Regions from separate parts of the Streptomyces sp. NPDC005483 genome, predicted to be linked through region 2. Evidence: riboswitches for the same ligand, from Rfam matches in the RefSeq annotation. Region 2 holds a riboswitch; the other holds the start of a gene.

Region 1 (7,532 bases), on a different contig from region 2:
CCGGCGTGGAGGGGGTCGTCGTACCGCAGACTCCGCCGCCCTCGTGCGAGCCGCACCCGGCGGATTCATGGGAACCGCATCCGCCGCCCCCGGCCGTCACCCGGTGCTCCGGCAGCGTCACCTCGCCCGCGCCCTCCACCTCGAAGCCGGCGTCCGCGATCATCTCCAGGTCGGCCTTGCCTGCCTGGCCCTCGGTGGTGAGGTAGTCGCCGAGGAAGATCGAGTTGGCCAGGTTCAGGGCGAGGGGCTGCATGGTGCGCAGGTGGACCTCGCGGCCGCCCGCGATGCGGACCTCGACGTCCGGGCAGACGAAGCGGACCATGGCCAGGATGCGCAGGCAGCGCTGCGGGGTGAGGTTCCACTCCTTGGCCAGCGGGGTGCCCTCGACCGGGATCAGGAAGTTGACGGGAACCGAGTCGGGGTCCAGCTCGCGCAGCGAGTAGACGACGTCGACCAGGTCCTCGTCGCTCTCGCCCATGCCCGCGATCAGGCCCGAGCAGGCGGACAGGCCGGCCGCGTGCGCCTTGTTCACGGTGTCGACCCGGTCGGCGTAGGTGTGGGTGGTGGTGATGTCGCCGTAGGTCGACTCGGAGGTGTTGAGGTTGTGGTTGTAGGCGTCCGCGCCCGCCTCGCGCAGCCGCTCGGCCTGGCCGTCGGAGAGGAGACCGAGGCAGGCGCACACCTCGACGCCCTCGTTCTGCTCCTTGATGGCCTTGATGGTGCCCGCGACCCGGTCCACGTCACGGTCGGTGGGACCACGCCCCGACGCCACCAGGCAGACCCGCTTGGCGCCGCCCGCGAGACCGGCCGCGGCGGCCTGGGAAGCCTGGTCGGGCTTGAGCCAGGTGTACTTCAGGATGCCGGTGTCGGCGCCGAGCCGCTGGGAACAGTAGGAGCAGTCCTCGGGGCACAGCCCGGACTTCAGGTTGACGAGATAGTTGAGTTTCACCCGGCGTCCGAACCAGTGCCGGCGCACCTTTCCGGCCGCGGCCACCACGTCGAGCAGGTCGTCGTCGGAGGTCGCCAGCACGGCCAGCGCCTCCTCGCGGGTCGGCAGCTCGCGCCGAAGCCCCTTGTCCACCAGCGTGTTCAGCAGGTCCATGAGAGCCGATCCTGTCCTACGGACCCGCCTCGGGCCAAGGTAGGGATCGAACAACTCACCCGCTTCGACGTGTGGGTATTGCCACACCGTGGGTAGCGTTTGCTGCCGCTAGGGTCTGTCCGTTGTCTACAAAAGCCCCGGAGGACCCATGGCGTTCGGCTGGATCGACGAGCAGGCGGCGGCCCGCCGGGAGGCCGGGCTCGTACGGACGCTGCGGCCGCGTCCGGCCGAGTCGCCGCTGCTGGATCTCGCGAGCAACGACTACCTGGGCCTCGCCCGTCATCCCGAGGTCGTGGCGGGCGCCGCGGCGGCCGCGCGGACCTGGGGCGGCGGCGCGACCGGGTCCCGGCTCGTCACCGGCACCACCGAGCTGCACGCCGAACTCGAGCGCGAACTGGCCGACTTCTGCGGCTTCGAGGCGGCGCTCGTCTTCTCCTCCGGCTACGCGGCGAACCTGGCCGCCGTCACCGCGCTCGCGCCGCACGGCACGCTGATCGTCTCCGACGCGGGCAACCACGCCTCCCTCATCGACGGCTGCCGACTGGCCCGCGGTACGACCCAGGTCGTCGCGCACGCCGACCCGGACGCGGTGCGCAAGGCGCTCGGCACACACGACGGGCCCGCCCTCGCCGTCTCCGACACGGTCTTCTCGGTCGACGGCGACGCGGCGCCGCTGGCCGGCCTCGCCGAGGCATGCCGGGAGCACGGCGCGGGCCTGGTCGTCGACGACGCCCACGGCCTGGGGGTGCTCGGCGCCGGCGGCCGCGGGGCCCCGCACGCGGCCGGACTCGCGGGCGCCGACGACGTGGTCGTCACGGTCACGCTGTCCAAGTCGCTCGGCAGCCAGGGCGGCGCCGTCCTCGGCCCCGCACGGGTTATCGAACACCTGGTCAACGCGGCACGGACGTTCATCTTCGACACCGGTCTGGCCCCCGCGTCGGCGGGAGCCGCCCTGGCGGCCCTGCGGCTGCTCGGCCGTGAGCCCGAGCGGGCCGCACGCGCGCGAGAGGTGGCGACCGGACTGCACGCACGCCTGACCGCCGCGGGTCTGGAAGCGGTGCGTCCGGACGCCGCGGTGGTCTCGGTGCGCGCACCGTCCCCGGAGGAGGCCCTTCAGTGGGCGGCCGACTGCCGTGCCGCCGGGCTCTTCGTGGGCTGTTTCCGGCCCCCTTCCGTGCCCGACGGGATCTCCCGGCTCAGGCTGACCGCCCGCGCGGACCTCTCCGAGGAACAGATCGAACGCGCTGTACGTGTGATCGGCGGAACACGACCATGAGTCGGCGTGACACGGCCGTGCGCCGGACGGACTGAAGCGGTCAGAACGCGCGGGTGAAGCCCGCCCAGCTCTCGGGGGAGAAGAGCAGCGCGGGTCCGTCCGGGTTCTTGGAGTCGCGTACGGCGAGCAGCCCGGCCCATGGCCCGGCCGACGGCCTCGCCGTCTCGACGCAGTTGTTCGCCCCGGTGCTGTAGCTGCTGCGCAGCCAGCGCACTTCGGGCAATCGGGTACTGGAGGTTACGTTCCGAGGCAGGGCAGACATGGTGCCTCCTTACGCGCCGTCACCCATCCCGGCGAGGTAATCCAACGAGTCCTCGGGCGAAAGGGCGTGGATCCGAAGGGTGTTGAAGGCCTCGGTGTAGGCCTGGAGGTCTTCTTTCCGCTCGAGATAGAGGCTACTCGTCAAGTGGTCGAGAACAACCACATCCAGATCAGAAGTGCGCGGAAATGAGAAGATTACGAAAGGCCCCGTGATACCCACATGCGCCCCGGCAGTGAACGGCAGCACCTGCAACCGCACCTGAGGCAGCCGTGCCGCCTCCAGAAGTCTCTCCAGCTGCCGGGCCATCACCTCGGGGCCGCCGACCTCCCGCCGCAACACCGCCTCGTCCAGGACGGCGCTCAACTTCAGAGGCGGCTGCGCGCGAAGGATGTCCTGGCGGGCCAGTCGGACCTCGACCAGGGCGTCGAGACGTTCGTCGTCGAGACCCTCCACCGCGGCCCGGGTCACCGCGCGGGCGTACTCGGGCGTCTGGAGCAGCCCCGGCACGACCGAGGTCTCCAGCGTGCGCATCGCGCTCGCCTGGGCCTCCAGACTGATGAAGTCCCGGTACGTCGGCGGCAGGACGCCGCGGTACGCGTGCCACCAGTGGTGCCGGCCGCCGTTCTCGTCGGAGCCCGCCAATACCAGCAACAGCTCCCGCAGATTCGCGTCCCCCACGCGATAGGCGTCGAGAAGTAACCGCACATCGGCCGGTTTCACCCCGCTGGCACCGGTCTCGATGCGGCTCACCTTCGACTGGTGCCAGCCCACGAGCCGGGCCGCTTCACCGCTGGTGAGCCCCGCACTCGCGCGCAACGCACGCAGTTCGGCGCCCAGTTTCCGCCGGCGCACCGCGGGGCCGTGCTGCATGGCGCTACTCCTTACTCCTTACGAGCCGCCCAAATACGGTCTCGCGTCGCAGAGTTCACCGCTTCGAGCGACAGATATATGCACATCTCGGTGGATCGGCACCCGTCACAGGCCCGGTGATGGCACTCTGGCGATGAACCACCAGTCCGGGACCGTACTCGAACCATCCGCACCGTGTCGGACTCCGGTCCTGTCGGAAAGGGACGACGTCGCCATGGCAGACCACCTGGAAGCATCCGTCACTCTGCCGAGCGAACCCGCCTCGGTCTCCGCGGCCCGCACCTACGTCCTGAGCACACTCGCGGAGTGGGGGCTGCCGCCCACCACGGACGCCGCCGAGACCGTCCGGCTCATCGTCTCCGAACTCGCCACCAACGCCGTACAGCACACCTTCGGGCAGTCACCCACCTTCACGGTGGACATCGAGCTGGACCGCGACGAACAACTGCGCATCGGGGTCACCGACAGCCATCCCCGCTTCCCCAAGCGGCTGCCGGCCGCGGTCCAGCAGGACAACGGGCGGGGGATGGTGATCATCCGCTGGCTCGCCGCCGAGTACGGCGGCCGACTGAGAGTCATGCCCACCCGGGAAGGCGGTAAGACCGTCTCCATCGAACTCCCGTGGGCGGTGCCGGCCGAGCCGGTCACAGCGGCGGGGCAGCAGGAGCCGTGAGAGGCGTCAGACCGGCCGCGGGCGGCCCGGGGCGCCGAAGGGGTCAGCGAAGGCGCGCGGACGGTTCTCGGGGTGATGTTCCTGGCCGGGCCGTGGCTCGCGGGATCACCTCGCGCCTCGCCGACGCAGGCGTGGAGTGCGACTGCGCCGCCTTCCGTTCCTCGGCGAGTCCCGCCCGCCGGACCAGCCGGGGGAGCAGGCCCCACAGGCCCAGGCACACGAGCAGGGTCGCCGCGCCCGCGGCCACTCCGCCGGCCCGGCCCGTCGTCACGTCCACCACGAGCAGCACCGATCCCGTGAACGCGAGCACCAGAACCCCCATGCCGACCGTCGCGAGCCGGGAGGAGACCTGCACGATCCGGGCCTTGGCGCCGCGCTGGAAGAGCGAGCGGTGCAGGGCCGCCGGTGCGGTGAACAGGGCCGCCGCGACGACCGCCAGCAGCAGCGTGGTGACGTACGTGGCGCGCTGGAAGGTGTCGAGGGACGGGAAGCGCTGGGTGAAGGCCAGGGTCAGCAGAAAGGCGAAGAGTATCTGCACCCCGGTCTGGGTCACGCGCAGTTCCTGGAGCAGCTCGCCGAAGTTGCGGTCGGCGCGCTCCAGCGGGGTCTCGTTGCGGGCGGTGCACGGGCGGTGGTCGGCCATGGCGTCACGGGTAACCATCTGGGCCCGTGTCACGCGTCCCGGGAGACCCGAGGGGGCGGTGGCAGGTCAGGTCGCCGCCGCCCCCTCGGGACGTCACTTGACCCGGCCGTACCAGACGCTCTTCGTCCAGATCTTCTGCAGCCTCACCACGTCCCCGGTCTTCGGGGCGTGCCAGATCTTTCCCTTCCCGGCGTAGATGCCGACGTGGTAGACGTTCGAACCCGAGTGGAAGAACACCAGGTCGCCGGCCTTGCGGCTGCCCGCGCCGATGTGGCGGGTCTTGTTGTACTGCTGGGCCGCCGTGCGCGGGAGCTTCTTGCCCGCCTTCTTGAACGAGTACAGCGTGAGCCCTGAGCAGTCGAAGCGGCGGGGCCCGGTGGCGCCGTACTTGTACGGCGAACCCTTCTTGGAGGCCGCTACCTTGAGCGCCTGCGTCGCCGGTGTCGAGGCGGCGGCGTCGGCTGCGACGCCCGGGATCACGACGGAGCCGCCCACAGCGGCGATGGCGAAGGCCGAGGCCGTACCGGCTCGGACCATCAGCGACGGGACACGATTGAGCGCAGTCATGCGCAACCCTTCGTCAGCCGCCTGTGAAGGATGACCTGTCGGATTCGGGCTGGCGAAGTTGCCCGGCCGCTGACGCGGCTTCACCCCAAGGGATGCTCGGCCCGGTCATGACGTGACCGTTCCGGCGACCCGTCGTGCTTGGGTCCTCCACTCCTGCCGATCCACTCCTGTCGACCGGTCATCCGGGCGGCGGCAGGACTCGGCGTCCGCCCGGATCGCCCCGCCGCTGCGGCGGGGGCTTGTCGTCAGTCAGGGATCTTGGCGCACGGATGTCCCAAAAACCCAATGGAACCGGGGGTTTGTGTTGTTACTCACCACTCACCCGTTCGGGTGGACACCTGAGCGCTCGAAGGGGCGTCCAGGGGTCCGCAGCCTCCTCGACCAGCACAGAAACTCCTCATTCCCCTCCTGAACCACGCGCGTTGCGCAACCTGGACGGTCGCGAAAAAGGAGCCGCGCCTCCTGCAAACGGCGGTACGTCTTTTGGTCCGTTTCAACCGCGCCCCGGACGCACCGCCAGACCCGTGGAACGTCCGGAAACACTGCCGGTGCGTCAGTCGCCGGGCTCGGGCGGCACGGTGACCCTGGCCGTACGCCGCTCTCCGTCCAGGACCCGCAGGGCCCGTGCCAGCGTCGCGGCGTGCAGTTCACGCTCACCCCGGCCGTGCATCAGCACCAGCGCGTCGCGCAGCTCGGCCGCCCTGCTCACCAGTGCCTGCGCCGCGCGCAGTCCGCCGTAGGTGTCCTCGTGCCGGGCCGGGTTGATCCGGCCCAGCAGGTCGACCACGTCGAGATAACGGTCGATCAGCTCGCCCTCGGCGCGGGTCAGCGCGGGCAGCGGTGGCAGGTCCGGCACCATCGAGGCCTCACCTCGCGCCCGGAGCGGTGCGCGCGGACTTGCGGCTCGGGACGATCGCGTCCGCCAGGCCGTAGTCCAGGGCGCCCTGCGCGTCCAGGATCTTGTCCCGCTCGATGTCTGCGCTCACCTGCTCGGGACTGCGCCCGGTGTGCCGGACCAGCATCTCCTCCAGGCAGCCCCGCACCCGGATCAACTCCGCGGCCTGGATGGCCAGATCGCTGGCCTGTCCCTGCACGGGCTCGCTCAGCCCGGGCTGGTGGATCACCACCCGGGCACCCGGCAGCACGGACCGCTTGCCCGGGGTGCCCGCCGCCAGCAGCACCGCCGCGGAGGAGCCGGCCTGCCCGAGACACGTCGTCTCCACGTCGCAACTGACGTACTGCATCGTGTCGTAGATCGCCGACATCGCGCTGAACGAGCCGCCGGGGGAGTTGATGTACAGCGCGATGTCCCGGTCCGGGTCCTGGTACTCGAGGTACATGAACTGCGCCATCAGGTCGTTCGCCGAGGTGTCGTCGATCTGCGTCCCGAGGAAGACGATCCGCTCCTCCAGCAGCTTGGAGTACGGATCCATCGTCTTCTGCCCGAAGCTCGTGCGCTCGTGGAACTCGGGCAGGACGTAACGGGCGGTCGGTCGGGTCATGGCGTACCCCTCCTCGTTGCGGACAGCTGTCTGTAAAAAATGTACAGGACGTACGTGGCGTTCGATAGGAGCGGATTTTAACGATCAAGCTAAATGCCCAGGTCGGAGGGGATTTATGGCTCACCGTGGGGGCTCGTGTCTCACATTCCTGTCACCGTTTGACGGTTCTTTGGCGGGAGCGTTGTCGCCGTTGCATTCGGCGATTAGCCAGTGGTCCTCCCTACGGCAACCCTGATCTGCGCGTTTGTCGCGACTCGCTGCGGTATGAGCGTCCGTCAGTGGGTGTGGACGGCCCGGCCCTTAACTGTCGTGCGTCAGTTGACCAACTGGATCGGACCTGACGCACGGCCAGGTGATCGAGGTACTGGTGGCGGAGCTGGTGTATTGACGGATCTCGCCGGTGTCTTGTTGGGGGCTTCGGCGATCAGCGGCGTTGTCGCGTCCGGCCGGTGGCAGCAAAGCGTCTCCACATGGGTGCTCAGCCTCCGCCGCGAGCTTCTCGACCGCACCCTCATCTGGAACGCTCACCACCTGCGCCATGCCCTGAGTGAGTACGAGCGGTTCTACAACGAGCACCGCACCCATCGCTCCCGGCCGGCAGCCGCGCCGCTGCGCGCACTCCCCGAATCCAGCACCG
Region 2 (7,532 bases):
CGGCGTGGGTGGAGCGCAGCAGCCGGCCGGTGATCTCGCGGACCTGCTCGCGGGATACCCGGGAGTGGTGGATGGCCTCGGAGTCGTACTCCGGCAGCTCCTGCGCGATCGCCGACACGGTGGTGACGGACCCGGCGAGCCCCACCAGCGTGCGCGCCTCGCGCAGCGGCACGGTCTCTTCGGCGAGGTCGAGAGCGGCCTCGATGTCCGCCCTCATCGCGGCGATCTGGGCGTCGGTCGGCGGGTCGCTGACGACCCCGTCCCGCACCAGGTGCCGTTCGGTCATCCGCACACAGCCCACGTCCACGGAGCGTGCGGCGCGCACATGGTCCTCGCCCACGACGAACTCCGTCGAACCGCCGCCGATGTCTACCACGAGGTAGGGCTTGGCGAGGTGGTCGCTGCCGGTGAGTTCCCTGGTCGCCCCGGTGAAGGAGAACTCGGCCTCCTGGTCCCCGGAGATGACCTCGGGCTCGACCCCGAGGATGTCCAGGACCCCCCGCACGAACTCGTCCCGGTTCTCCGCGTCCCGGGAGGCGGAGGTGGCGACGAACCGCAGCCGCTCGGCCCCGTGCTCCTTGACGACCGCCGCGTACTCCCGGCACGCCGCGAAGGTCCGCTCCAGCGCCTCGGGCGCGAGCCGCCCGGTCCGGTCGACCCCCTGCCCGAGCCGCACGATAGTCATACGCCGGTCCAGCTCGACCAGCTCACCGGTCTGCGGGTCACAGTCCGCGACGAGGAGCCGGATGGAGTTCGTACCGCAGTCGACGGCGGCGACGCGGGTCACCGGTCACCCTCCTTCTGCTCGGGAAGGGTCACGCACGCGCCCTTGCGCCACCACTCCGGCAGCATCGCGATCGCCTCGTCGCCCAGCGGGTTGACGCCCGGTCCGGCGGCCAGCGAGTGGCCGACCAGGACGTGCAGGCACTTCACCCGGTCCGGCATGCCGCCCGCGCTCGGGAAGCCCTCCAGGACCTCGATGGCGTCCCGGCGCGCGAGGTAGTCCTCGTGCGCGGCCCGGTACGCGGCCGCGAGCTCCGGGTCGGTCTGCAGCCGCTCCGTCATCTCCTTCATGACGCCGTTCGCCTCCAGCGTGCCGATCGCGGAGGCGGCGCGCGGGCACGTCAGGTAGTACGTCGTCGGGAAGGGCGTGCCGTCCGGCAGCCGGGGCGCGGTCTCCACGACGTCCGGCTGCCCGCACGGGCACCGGTGCGCGATCGCCCGCAGCCCGCGCGGCGGCCGCCCGAGCTGCTGCTTGAAGGCCTCGACGTCCGCGTCGGTGGGCTCGGTGCGCGGGGTGGAGGGCGGAGGCGTTTCCATGCCTGTCTTTCTCTGGGTCTTGAGGTCTTGAGGTCGGTTCACTGGTCGGAGGCGTCGGACTTGTCGACCCCGTCCCAGACGTTCGCGTACCAGGGGCGGTCGGCCGCGCGCAGGTCGAGGCGGGACTTCCTCGCCGCGTCGGGGTCGACGACGATGAAGCCCGTCTCGCCCGGCATCACGTAGTGCAGCCGCTGCCGGATCTGCTGCTCCGCGTACGCGTCGTCCTGCCAACGCGCCTTGAGGTCGCGCAGCTTCTCGACCCGCTCGGCGGCCCGCGCCTTCTCCCGCTGGAGATCGGCGATCTCGGCGCGCTGGGAGACGTACTGCCTTATCGGGTACGCCAGCGCCACCACCAGCGTGCACAGCACGAGGGCGAGCAGTGCGGCCCGGCCGGTCAGCCGGGAGCGGCGGGCCTGCCGTTTGGTCTGGGAGCGGTAGACCCGGGCCGCGGTCTGCTCACCGAGCAGCCTGATCCTGGTCGTGGTGGAGAAACGGTCCCGGTCCTTCACGGCCATCGGCTCGCCGCCTCCCCTTCTACGTGCGTACGTCCCCGCACACGGTACGGGACCGGTACGGGGACGTACGTACGACTGGCTCAGGATTGACCCTGGTGGGGTCAGCCCTTGTCGCTGCTCAGCCCTTGAAGCGCGGGAACGCGCTGCGGCCGGCGTACACCGCGGCGTCGTCGAGGATCTCCTCGATGCGCAGGAGCTGGTTGTACTTGGCGACGCGCTCGGAGCGGGCCGGGGCGCCGGTCTTGATCTGGCCGCAGTTGGTGGCGACGGCCAGGTCGGCGATGGTGACGTCCTCGGTCTCGCCGGAGCGGTGGGACATCATGCACTTGAAGCCGCTGCGCTGGGCGAGCTCGACGGCGTCGAGAGTCTCGGTGAGCGAGCCGATCTGGTTCACCTTGACGAGCAGCGCGTTGGCGGCGCCCTCCTCGATACCGCGGGCCAGACGCTCCGGGTTGGTGACGAACAGGTCGTCGCCGACGATCTGGACCTTGTCGCCCAGCTTGTCGGTGAGGACCTTCCAGCCGGCCCAGTCGTCCTCGAACAGCGGGTCCTCGATGGAGACGAGCGGGTAGGCCGCCACGAGCTCCTCGTAGTACTCCGTCATCTCGGCGGCCGAGCGGTCCTTGCCCTCGAACTGGTACTTGCCGTCCTTGTAGAACTCGGAGGCGGCGACGTCGAGCGCCAGGGCGACCTGCTCGCCGGGGATGTAACCGGCTTCCTTGATCGCCTCGAGGATGAGGTCCAGGGCGGCGCGGTTGGACTCGAGGTTCGGCGCGAAGCCGCCCTCGTCGCCGAGGCCGGTGGACAGGCCCTTGCTCTTCAGGACCTTCTTGAGGGTGTGGTAGACCTCGGTGCCCCAGCGCAGCGCCTCGGAGAAGGACTCCGCGCCGATCGGGGCGATCATGAACTCCTGGATGTCCACGTTGGAGTCGGCGTGCGAGCCGCCGTTCAGGATGTTCATCATCGGCACCGGCAGCAGGTGCGCGTTCGGGCCGCCCAGGTAGCGGAAGAGCGGGAGGTCGCTGGCCTCGGAGGCGGCGTGGGCGACGGCGAGGGAGACGCCGAGGATGGCGTTGGCGCCGAGCGAGCCCTTGTTGTCGGTGGCGTCCAGGTCGAACATCGCCTGGTCGATCAGGCGCTGCTCGGTGGCGTCGTAGCCGACCAGCTCCGGGCCGATCTGCTCGATGACGGCCAGAACGGCCTTCTCGACACCCTTGCCCTGGTAGCGGTTCGGGTCACCGTCGCGGAGCTCGATGGCCTCGAAGGCGCCCGTGGAGGCGCCGGAGGGGACGGCGGCACGACCCGTGCTGCCGTCGTCGAGGCCGACCTCGACCTCGACCGTGGGGTTGCCTCGGGAGTCCAGGATTTCCCGGGCTACGACGACGTCGATGGACGGCACGAGCATCTCCTTCTTGGGGTGTGACACGGTCCGCCGGGACCGCGGTGGGTTCTGCGAGACCGAGCCTAACCGGCTCCGGGGGATCGGCCACCGTATGTACCGACCCATGGACAGAACCGAGAGTAAATTGTTTCTGAACTGAACAAAGACGTCCCCGCACCGGCGCATGAAAAACCCCGCCCTGGTGCGTACGGGGGAACACGCACCGGAGCGGGGAGCCCGTGGGGACGGGGGGTGACCCTCACGTGGCCTTCATCCTGAAGGACACGGCTGTGAGGGCCCTGTGGTTCAGCTGGGGGTTACTTCAGGTGCAGCTGCTGGCCCGGGAAGATGAAGTCGGCGTCGTCGATGATGTCCTTGTTCAGCTTGAACAGCTTCTGCCAGCCGCCCTTGACCTTGTGCTTCTCGGCGATCGAGCTGAGGGTGTCACCCTTGACGACCTTGTACTCGCCGTCACCCTTCTTGACCTTCTTGCCGGTCGGGGTGGTGACGGTCTTCTTGGCCGCCGGACGGTCGGTGGAACGCGAGGCGCTCTGCTCGTCGGTCGAGCGGCTGCTGGTGCCCGAGTTCGAGGAGCTGGAGTTCGAGCTGGAGGAGGACGAGCTGCCGCCGTTGTAGCCGGCGCTGGACAGGCCCGTGCCGCAGACCGGCCAGGCACCCTTGCCCTGGGAGGCGAGGACCTTCTCGGCGACGGCGATCTGCTGCGACTTGCTGGCCTGGTTGGCCTGCGCGGCGTACTGCGTGCCGCCGTACGCGGCCCAGGTGGAGGCCGAGAACTGCAGGCCGCCGTAGTAGCCGTTACCGGTGTTGATGGACCAGTTGCCGCCGGACTCGCACTGGGCGACGGTGTCCCACTCGGAGGCGGTCGCGGCGGAGGCGTTGCCGGCCGCCATCAGCGGGGCGGCGATGGCGACACCGGTGACGCCGGCGAGCGCGGCGGCGCGGGTGGCCTTGGACGGACGGCGGTGCTTGCCCTTGCCGGAAAACAGCATGGTGGATCCCCTCACCGACGCCTGCGAGGTGAGCTGTCGGGTTCGGGCCGGTTGAGTTGCCCGGTCGCGCACCCTGCGGTGCGCGGCTTAACCCCAAGCCGGTCCAGCGTGAACTGCTGGGCCCGGCACTTACCTTGGGTCCCCCGCTCCTGCCTACGGCGCTTGACGCGACGACTGTTCCCGTACGGCCGCTGGCAGGATTCGGCGTTGCGACAGACGGGGCTCGGGTTGCCGAGCGGTCACGACCGTAGACATGCGCTCGGCGGAATTTCAAAGACGATCAGGGCTTCTGAGACTCATCCCACACTTTCACCAAAGTGGACATTCGGTGCGAAGTGTGACGTGAACTCCCGCTGTTTTTCTGGGCTTTTCAGCCCTATTCAGCCCCTGTGTCGAGCGTCTGACCGGCGGTGATGTTGCTGGGGTCGACCCCGATGCGGTCCTTGTTCTCGGCATAGAGGGCACGCCATCCGCCGTCGAGGCCAAGGGAGTCGGCGATGGAGGCGAGGGAGTCGCCCTCCTGGACGACGTAGGTGGCGGCGGCGTGCCGGCCGCCCGCGGAGGAGGCTGTGCTCTTCGTCGCAACCTCCTCGGCGCTGTCGCCGCGGTGCTTGCCGGAACCGAGGGCGCCGACGTCCACGAGGGCCGAAGAGCTGCCCTCCTGCCACGACTTGTCCACTTCGTCCCCTTCCGGGCTCACCACGGGCGAGCTGTCGGAGGCTTGCGCGTCCTTCGTGGCGGAGTCGCTGGATTCCGAAGAGTTCTTTTTGTCCGGCTTGGCGGAACCGGCACCCTTGCCGGAGGGGGTGGCCGACGGCGAGGGCGTCGCGGACGAACCGTCCAGCGCGTCGAGCAGACCGGAAGACTCCTCGGAGCCCGACGAATTGGAGGAACCGGACGAACCAGACGATTCCGACGAGCCGGACGCCGAAGCGGAGGGTGTACCGCTCCCCAGGCCCGTGTCGACGTCGGCCGAGCTCGAGTCCTTGCTGAGACCGCTGAGCAGACCGCAGGTCGGCCACGCGGCGATGCCCTGGTCCGCGAGGAGCTTCTCGGCCACGGCTATCTGCTGGTTGCGGCTGGCCAGGTCCGCGGTCTCGGCGTACTCGAGTCCGCCGTACTTCTCCCAGTTCTCCTGGGACATCTGGAGGCCGCCGTAGTAGCCGTTGCCGTCGTTCGCGCTCCAGGAGCCGCCGCTCTCGCACTCCGCGACGTGGTCCCAGGTGGTGCCGGTGGCGGCGCTCGCTCCGGTCGCTCCGAGCAGTGGGATCGCGATGGCGGATCCCGTCACACCGGCTGCCACAAGGAGAGCCGGAGCCTGACGGGGGCGACGGTGACGACCGTTCCCGGAGAGCATGGAGGGGCCTTTCGCGAGACAGCAAGTACCAGCGCGGCGGGTGGTACGGGGCACCGCGCTGGTCCGTGAACGTATAGGGGTTCGATCACTTGTCACAAGTTAATGCCGCGTAGATCACGTGAAGATCACATACTTGAGGGCGCGTCATGTTTATCCGGCCTCGCACGGGGATAGGCCGGACCCCTCGGTCGATTACCGGACGGGCGTGAACTCCACGGGCAAAGTGCGCAGTCCACGCATGATGAGCCCCCCACGCCAGCGCAAATCGACCGAATCCCCCGCGAGTTGGAGGTCCGGCAGGCGGGTGAGGAGAGTGGCGAGCGCGGTCTGGCCCTCCAGGCGGGCGAGCGGGGCACCGAGGCAGTAGTGGATGCCGTGGCCGTATCCGAGGTGCTGATTGTCACGGCGGGACAGGTCGAGCACATCGGGGTCGGCGAACCGCTCCGGATCCCGGTCCGCGGCGGCGAGGACGACCAGCACCGGGTCCCCGGCCGCGATGTCCTGCCCGCCGATCCGCAGGGCTTCGGTGGCGAACCGCCAGGTGGCCAGTTCCACCGGGCCGTCGAAGCGCAGGAGTTCCTCCACGCCGGTCTCCAGGAGACCCTTTTCCTGCCGGGCCAGGGACTCCTGGAGCCGGTTCCGCTGCTCGGGGTGCGTGAGGAGGGCGTACGTACCGTTTCCGATCAGATTGACGGTGGTCTCGAAACCCGCGAACAGCAGGATGAAGGCCATGGCCGCGGCCTCGTTCTCGGTGAGGTGCTCACCGTGGTCGGAGGCGCGGATGAGCCCGGAGATGAGGTCCTCGCCGGGGGCGGGCTCATCGGACAGCGCTTCCCGCTTGCGGTGGATGAGTTCGGCGAGATAGCCGCGCATCTTCTTCACGGACCGCGCGACCCCGCCCCGCGGCCCCCCGCCGTGTCGGATCATCATGCCCGCCCAGTCCCGGAAGTCGTCCTGGTCCTCCCGGGGGACGCCGAGCAGGTCGCAGATCGCGTAGATGGGGAGCGGGAAGGCGAACTCGTGGATGAGGTCGGCGGTGCCGGTGGCCGCGAACCCGTCGATGAGACGGTCGGTCAACTCCTGCACACGGGGCGCGAACTCGGCGACCCTCCTCGGCGTGAACGCCTTGCTGACGAGCCGTCGGAGCCTGGTGTGGTCCGGCGGGTCGATGTTCAGCAGATGCGTCATCAGCTCCGCCTTGCGCTCCCCCGGGATACCGGTCTTGCCCTTGGCGTGCGCGGGCTCGTCGTGGTGCGCGGGGTTCTTGCTCAGCCGCTGGTCGGCCAGGGCCTGCTTGGCGTCGACGTAGCGGGTGACCAGCCAGGCCTCCACCCCACTGGGCAACCGGGTCCTGTGCACGGGGGCGTGCTCGCGGAGCCAGGCGTAGGCGGGGTAGGGGTCGGTGGCGAACTCCCAGGTGAAGAGGTCGGGAGCGGGGGGCGTGGGGGGCTCGGTGGCGGAGAGTTCGGTGGCGGGGGTGGCGGGGGGCTGGTCGGTCACTCCTTGACGGTATCCGGAGGGGTGGGGCTTGCCTTTCGGCACCATGTCTCCGGGACGTGCCGGGGGCCCTCCCTCCCCCCACCATCCCGGGCCCCTCCCCCACCCGACCGGCGTGCCTCAGCCCTCGATCTCCCGGATCGCATCCCGGTAAGCCCGCGCCGCCGCTCTCAGGGCCGTCTCCGGGTCGACGCCCTCCGCCTCGGCGCGTGCGGCCAGGGCCAGCAGTTCGTAGCCAATGCCCTCGCTCTGGGGCAGGGGTACTTCCAGGCCCGCCGTCCGCACCCGTGACGCCAGCTTGGCGGCGAGGGCGAGGCCGGGCTGGCCGAGGGGGATGCCTTCGGTGACCGAGGTGCGCTGTTTCTCTATCGCCTTGGTGCGCAGCCAGTGGGCCTTGACCTCCTCGGGGGTGGTGGCCGTCTCGTCGCCGAACACGTGGGGGTGGCGGTGGA

The links. A riboswitch is a leader RNA that binds a small molecule or an ion and turns the genes downstream of it on or off. The one in region 2 is predicted to bind cyclic di-AMP.
Region 1: another riboswitch for cyclic di-AMP. It lies ahead of ABZT06_RS44010 (C40 family peptidase); the one in region 2 lies ahead of ABZT06_RS28895 (transglycosylase family protein).

Annotation. Positions count from the first base shown of each region.
Region 1 covers NZ_JBEXEA010000044.1:51,947-59,478, forward strand. The annotation lists gene bioB (biotin synthase BioB) at 1-1,102, opposite strand, end outside; gene ABZT06_RS43985 (8-amino-7-oxononanoate synthase) at 1,251-2,378, shown strand; gene ABZT06_RS43990 (DUF397 domain-containing protein) at 2,419-2,640, opposite strand; gene ABZT06_RS43995 (helix-turn-helix transcriptional regulator) at 2,650-3,510, opposite strand; gene ABZT06_RS44000 (ATP-binding protein) at 3,725-4,183, shown strand; gene ABZT06_RS44005 (DUF6328 family protein) at 4,227-4,826, opposite strand; gene ABZT06_RS44010 (C40 family peptidase) at 4,920-5,393, opposite strand; cyclic di-AMP (ydaO/yuaA leader) riboswitch at 5,397-5,608, opposite strand; gene ABZT06_RS44015 (hypothetical protein) at 5,947-6,252, opposite strand; gene ABZT06_RS44020 (ATP-dependent Clp protease proteolytic subunit) at 6,260-6,895, opposite strand; gene ABZT06_RS44025 (hypothetical protein) at 7,280-7,532, shown strand, end outside.
Region 2 covers NZ_JBEXEA010000016.1:132,071-139,602, reverse strand. The annotation lists gene ABZT06_RS28915 (Ppx/GppA phosphatase family protein) at 1-787, opposite strand, end outside; gene ABZT06_RS28910 (DUF501 domain-containing protein) at 784-1,320, opposite strand; gene ABZT06_RS28905 (septum formation initiator family protein) at 1,359-1,835, opposite strand; gene eno (phosphopyruvate hydratase) at 1,954-3,240, opposite strand; gene ABZT06_RS28895 (transglycosylase family protein) at 3,534-4,226, opposite strand; cyclic di-AMP (ydaO/yuaA leader) riboswitch at 4,230-4,397, opposite strand; gene ABZT06_RS28890 (transglycosylase family protein) at 4,603-5,583, opposite strand; gene ABZT06_RS28885 (cytochrome P450) at 5,776-7,083, opposite strand; gene ABZT06_RS28880 (nucleoside triphosphate pyrophosphohydrolase) at 7,201-7,532, opposite strand, start outside.